One region of the Adhaeribacter swui genome, then DNA from elsewhere that is predicted to be linked to it. Evidence: riboswitches for the same ligand, from Rfam matches in the RefSeq annotation. Region 1 holds a riboswitch; the other holds the start of a gene.
What was found. A riboswitch is a leader RNA that binds a small molecule or an ion and turns the genes downstream of it on or off. The one in region 1 is predicted to bind cobalamin.
Positions count from the first base shown of each region.

Region 2: another riboswitch for cobalamin. It lies ahead of HUW51_RS10760 (TonB-dependent receptor plug domain-containing protein); the one in region 1 lies ahead of metE (5-methyltetrahydropteroyltriglutamate--homocysteine S-methyltransferase).

Region 1 is NZ_CP055156.1:333,749-337,168, reverse strand. Features, by position in the region: gene HUW51_RS02540 (T9SS type A sorting domain-containing protein) at 1-945, opposite strand, end outside; cobalamin riboswitch at 1,780-1,984, shown strand; gene metE (5-methyltetrahydropteroyltriglutamate--homocysteine S-methyltransferase) at 2,162-3,420, shown strand, end outside.
Region 2 is NZ_CP055156.1:2,469,061-2,472,480, forward strand. Features, by position in the region: gene HUW51_RS10760 (TonB-dependent receptor plug domain-containing protein) at 1-1,469, opposite strand, end outside; cobalamin riboswitch at 1,536-1,738, opposite strand; gene HUW51_RS10765 (DUF4136 domain-containing protein) at 2,374-2,907, opposite strand; gene HUW51_RS10770 (DNA-3-methyladenine glycosylase) at 3,042-3,420, shown strand, end outside.

The DNA of each region.
Region 1 (3,420 bases):
ACCTTCTTTGGTTTCTATTAGTACTTTTAAGCGGTCATCTGCGGAGCCACCCAAGGTCCTGTCCCATTCTTTGGAACCATCGGCTTTTATTTTTATTACCCAGTAGTCATAAATAAGCCAATCCTGGTAGTTTTTCCCGTTTCTACTGGCTTCCGACTTGTCCCCGCCTTTATCAGAATAGGAACTTCCACCCAGAAGATAGCCGCCATCGCTAGTTGGTCGAATATCTTGAAATTGTTCGTAACTGGTTCCACCATAGGCTTTGTCCCAGTCTTTTGTCCCATCTGCCTTTAACTTTACAATCCAGTAGTCTGTTTCGCCTTTACCCACATCCGTTTTTTCCCCAAATATTCCGTATCCAGAGGTAGAGCCCAGTAAATAGCCGCCGTCGGGGGTTTGTTGAATTTTATTTTCTCCGCCACCTATAATAGTTCGGTCCCATACTTTCGTGCCGTTTGCTTGTAGCTTCACAATCCAGATACCTTTACCGGCTTGGGTTTTATCCCCGGATTTATCCGAAGTGGATGTCCCACTCAGAATGAAACCGCCATCCTGGGTTTGCTGTAGCGAAGTTAAGTTATCCTCCTTATTGCCTCCAAAGGTTTTATCCCAGGCTTTACTTCCATCGGCATTTAACTTCACAATCCAGTAATCAGTAGAAAATTCTTTACCTTTATTATCTTCTGATTTATCACCGCTTTTTTCCGAAGTGGAATAGCCACCTAGAATGTAGCCGCCATCCTGGGTTTGCTGCAAAGCGGTTAATAATTCAAAATGAGAACCTCCAATCGTTTTATCCCAGCTCTTCGTGCCATCGGCTTTTAGCTTGACGATCCAGTAATCGTAAGTTGATACTTGACCCTTATTGGCTTGCGATTTATCACCACTTCTATTCGATTCGGAATAGCCACCTACAATGTAGCCTCCATCACTGGTTGGTTGCACAGTAGCTAAATTATCCGAAAGATTTCCCCCTAATGTTTTATCCCAGATTTTGTTCTGCGCAATTGAGGATAGTGGGACAATGACATAGAGTAGTAAAAGAAACAGAAGGTTGACCCATCCAAAACGGAGTACCTGGTTACTTGGAACCAAGCTGTTAATAGGAACATGTAATTGCATACAAATTTAATTTGAAATAGATACCGGTAAATGGAAGAAGTAGAAGAAAGATAGCAGATCAACCCTTAATAGGAAGCCTGCCAGCAGAGGAGCCTATAAATGTAAAGGCTAAAGTATTTTGGTGCAATACCTAAAATAGGGTAATTTTTAAAAAAGATTTAGAATGTAGGCAGCCGGAAGGTGCTGGGCCTAATAGCTTACTTTTAAGATATGGCAGGTAGTTGTTTTATAAGTAAATAAGTTGATCAATAGACTTTTATTACGACGAAAAATGCATTAAAAGAGGTTGTATTCTACCTAAAACAATTTATAAAGATTATATAACAAAGTAGGAGCTAAATTAGACAGGTTTACCAAACAACTGTTACATTGCGCAGCATGTTACGAAAGTAATCACAAAGTTTAACTAGTCCGAGCGAACTTCATTTTGGTGAGTTCTTTATTTGTAAATGGTTTATATTTAAGTAAGTATGTAACTGCTAAAATGGGATGTTCCATTTAATGATTAGTTTAATTATCCAGTGCATCAACCACAATGGTAGAGTTAAATGATAGGATAATCTTGTATAATTTTTAAAATACTTCTTATTACTCTTTAATATTAGGATTAATGGTTTCAAATGCATTAGTTTTGAAGCCTGTTCTTTGACACTTTTGTTTCATCCCAAACTTATAGGTTTGCCCGAGAGGGCAATTAAAAAGGAACCGTGTGTAAATCACGGGCTGTCGCGCAACTGTAAGAGGTAGCCAAGTTTTATTCAAATACGCCCCGGCGTATTCCAGAACCACTGTATTGCTCAGGCATTATGGGAAGGTTGAATAAAATGCCTCAAGCCAGGAGACTTGCCGAGTTTGCCAGATGGTGAAAGCTTTCGCGATTATAAAGCTACACCTTGGACTTTCTATTATTTATCTCCTGCTCCTGCCCGAGTGGGAATTGTAGCATCATGTCCATTTGTGTGTAGTTATTAACCGGGAGCGCTTTTAAGCAAGAGCGCCGGGAACAATAAATCAAATTATTGTTAACTAACACCAAAAAATGAAAACAAATGTTTTAGGCTATCCGCGCATTGGTAGCCGCCGCGAACTCAAAAAAGCCTGCGAAAACTACTGGTCAGGCAAATCTTCTCTTTCGGAACTGGTAAATACCGGCAAAGCCATCCGGCAGCACAATTGGAAGCTGCAAAAAGATGCCGGCATTGACTTAATACCCTCCAATGACTTTTCTTTTTATGACCAGGTTCTGGATATGTCGCTTACGGTAGGCGCTATCCCGCAACGTTACTACGAGGTAATTCGCCAGGAAGGTAACACGGACTTAGATCTTTACTTTGCTATGGCCCGAGGTTATCAAAAAAATGGCTTAGACATAACTGCCATGGAAATGACTAAATGGTTCGATACCAATTATCATTACATCGTTCCGGAGTTTCACGCCAATCAGCAATTCAAACTTTTCTCCACTAAAATCATTGATGAGTTTTACGAAGCAAAACAATTAGGAATTATAACTAAACCGGTTTTACTCGGTCCTGTATCGTACTTACTACTGGGAAAAGAAAAAGAAGCCGGCTTCCATCGCTTGGATTTGCTTAAAAACTTACTGCCGGTATATCTGGATATTCTGGAAAAGTTAAAAGCTTACCAAGTAGATTGGGTACAATTTGATGAACCTTGTTTCGCTCTGAATTTAAGTCCGGAAGAACAACAAGCTATTAAATACGCCTATACAGAAATTAAGAAACGTTTTCCATACCTGAAAACAATTCTTACCAATTACTTTGATTGTTATGGCGAAAATTTAAAAACTGCCCTATCCTTACCAGTAAACGCCCTGCATTTAGATCTGGTACGCTGCCCGTCGCAGTTAGATGATATCCTGGAAAGTAATTTATTAAAACAACATGTGCAATTATCTTTAGGTGTAGTGGATGGTCGCAACATCTGGAAAAATGACTTTCAGCAATCGTTAGCGCTCATTAAAAAAGCCGCGGCAAAAATTGGAACTGCTAACCTGATGATTGCTTCCTCCTGTTCTTTGTTACATGTTCCTTGTGACTTAGATCTGGAAATTAATGCGGAAGGATTATTACCAGAAATAAAACAGTGGCTGGCTTTTGCCAAGCAAAAGCTCGCGGAAATAGTAACCTTGCAAGAATTGGTGAGTGGTAAAGATTCTCCTAGGTCAGCTGAAAAACTACAGGAAAATATAGCGGCTATTCACCGGCGGCAAACCTCGGCGCTTATTCATGATTCTGCGGTAAAACAACGCGTTAAGGCAATTACTGAACAGGACAC
Region 2 (3,420 bases), 2.1 Mb from region 1:
GGCAGCCATTGAATCCAGTTTTCGACCTGCATGCGGTAAGCGGTTACTTCGGTTTCGGCGGTGAATATTCCTTGCTGGTATTTGTAAGCCAGGCCGGTTTCGTAGTTGTAGCTGTTTTCGGGTTTTAAAGTTGCGTTGCCCGTGGGCCAGTAGCGGTCGTTTAGTGTAGGCACCCGGTAGCCCCGCGAAACGGAGCCTTTCCATCCCAGCGTATAATGGTTGCGCATAAATACATCCAGGGTAAAGCCGGCAGTAGGCGCCAGCGGCGGATTAAAGCCCGTAACAAATGCTTGCCGTAGATTTAAATTCAAGTGCAGAAAATCCAGGGGATCGTAGCGAAACAAAAGAAAACCGGAAGCGCGGGTTTCGTTTACTTTTTGCCCGTAGCCATCTACATCACCAGTAAAATATTGCAGTTCGCCGCCCGCATCTACGTTTATTTTCTTGGCCAAGATAAAGTTTTGCTCGCCTTGAATTTGGTACGTATTTACCGCAGTTTCGGAATTGGTATTATCGTCGCGGTAGCGCATGTAATCGGCAAAATAAGCCCCCCGGATAGCCGTTAAGCCTAATTTACTGTGGTGGTTCCATTCGCTCATAAGCCGCCAGTTGCGGTTTGCCCGCTGGGCGTGTGTATTGGCGGCTACCATGTTGGGCTGCGATTGATTGTCGCTATCGGTGTACCAGTTCCGGATAGCCAAAGTATTGCGGGTATTCAGGCGCAGGTGCAGGTTAGTTGTAAAACCTAATTGGTACAAGGCGGCGTTTTCCTGGCACTGGTCCGGCGCCCCAAATTGCGTGATATTTTTAAATTTAAAGTTGTTTTGCGCCTCGCGGCGGAAAAAGCTGGTTTCTACGCTTACTTTTTTAGTGCTGTACTGGCCGGCTAATTGGCTAAAATACGAGTTAAAGCTTCCTGCATCTTGCTGGGCCTGCAGTTGCCAACCCGGCTGCCAGTTAGTTCTGGATGATAAAATAACGGCTCCACCAATGGCGCTGGTGCCAAAGTTAGCCCCACCCGAACCGTGCTGTAATTGCACGCCCTGTATGGCCGTAAGCGGAATTATCGAAAAATCGGCTAGCCCCAGCGTAGGTAAGTTAATGTTAAACCCGTTCCAGAGCACCGCCGTTTGGCTGGCCGAGGTACCCCGAAACGAAATAGTAGACAGCATGCCGTTGCCGTAGGTTTTTAAGTAAACCGGCGTACGGCTCTGCAAGGCATCCGAGAGCGAAGCAGCGTTGTTTGTTTGCAGATACGAAGAATCGAGTTGCGTTTCGCGGGAACCCAGGGTATAGCGCGGATGGTGTTGCCCAATAATCTGTACCTCGGCCAAATCTTCGCCGGTTAAGGTATCCGGAGTAACCTGCGCCCGCGCCGCCGGCATAAGCAGCGTGGCGGCTAAGAAAATTTTAAAAAAAACTACTACGCGCATCTTTCCCCCGTCCGAATAAAATCCGTCGGGGTACATAGGCGCAGCAAGAAAGTGTAATCTTCGTTCATCTGTCTGGCTCTTAGCTTTTTACCCGAAAGCATGTGACAATAAATAAAATTGGCAGGTCTCCTGGCTTTCTTCGGTTTGTTTGGCCTTCCCATTCTGCTTACAGAACAGTGGCAAAAGGAGTAAACAACCTTTTTAAAGAAGATTACAGTTGCGGGAACAGCTCAGGTATTACACCTGATTCCCTTTTAAGGCTTGCTTGCGGTTGCAGGCAGGCCACCAATCCGGCACAAAGATAAGTAAAAGTTTAAGATTAACTATTCTGGACGAAATGCAGTTGTTTTAAGTAAGAGTAAGGTTAGCGGATGATCGTGGTTTGGTTAAATTTTTAAAATTTTGCTTTTCAGCTTTGAGTGCACTTGTTTATCCTGGTTATGAGGAGAGACCGCTCTTGCGAACTCCTCTTGTTGTACTTAGAGTTAGCGCAGCGCTCTAAGTACTTTGGGACAGCCAATCTCTGATTGGCGTTCACCAAAACTCCCCAATACGCCAATCAGGAATTGGCTGCACAAAAAAATGCGGAGAGACCGCTCTCGCGAACTCTCCGCATAACCAAATTTTGTCTAGAAGCTGGTTGTGAAGACACAACCAGCGGCACAAGTAGTAGAACAATTAAACGTAAGACGTAACCATTAGAACCGCCCATTGGCAGTGTCTCCACTGCCAATCTTTGCACGAACTTCCGTATTTAGCTTATATTCCATCCAAGGAAAGTGACTTCACTGCGAGAAGCTGGTTGTGAAGATGCAACCAGCGGCGGGTTCCAACTTTTAAACCAGTAATATGAAATATAAACTCCAGGATCGCCCAAGGCAGTGTCTTCACTGCCCTTGGGCGAAAGTCCTGATACTTGCTACTTATATCTTACTACCCATTATAATTTACTAAACAACTTGGTAACCCCGGCGTTTACTTCTTTTTCCAGGGCAGCATCTTTTTTCGGGATAATGCCTTCCATGGTGCCTTGCCATACCAGTTCGTCTTTGCTGGGGTCCACGAGGTGCACCGAAACCGTGCCTTGGCGGTAGCGGCCTACTTCTACTTGCTGACTTTTCCAGGAATAACGGCGTTGTCCGATGTATTTAGGCGCATCCGTCCGGAAGTCGGTTTGGCGGGTTTGTACTTTTTCGGTGGTAACAATGCCCAGGTTAATAAGTAAATCCGGGTTAGTGGGCGCTAGCGTTAATCCTTTGGCCGTTAATTGTTGCTGGATGGCGTTTTTTAGTATGGCAATGCGGTTGTTGTACTGTGCATCTACGGGTTCGCCGTTGTTGGTAACTTCGTAAAAGTTAAAGGTTTTGTAATTGGTTAAGGTAAAATTATCGGTTGCTTCTATGTTCGAGACGCGGGCCGCGCTGCAACCCCATAAGCCAGTTAAAACTAAAAGAACAAAAAATATATTTTTCATAGCTTTATCAATCAGAATAAAACAAAACGGACGTATCTGGCTTTAATACGAAATTGCCCGAGGGAGTTTGCCGAATAAATACGGAATCCAGAAATGGGAAAATTTAAAAAAGCAGATGTAGCGTAGTTCTAAGTATGACCAAACTTTCAAAAGCATTTTACACGCGCCCGGATGTGGTGCAAATTAGCCGGGAGCTGATTGGAAAATACATTTTTACCCGAATCGATGGCGTATTAACCGGTGGCAGAATAGTAGAAACCGAGGCGTATTGCGGCGAAAACGATATGGCCTGTCATTCGCACAGCGGCCGCCGGACCGCCCGCACCGAAATCATGTTTCAGGAAGGCGGCGTGGCCTACGTGTATCTAATTTATGGCATTTACTGTTTGTTTAACATTATCACCAACGTGGCCGAAAAAGCCGATGCCGTGTTAATCCGGGCCATTGAACCCACCGAAGGTATTCCGGAAATGCTGTTGCGCCGCAACCACACCCAGGTTACACCCAAACTTA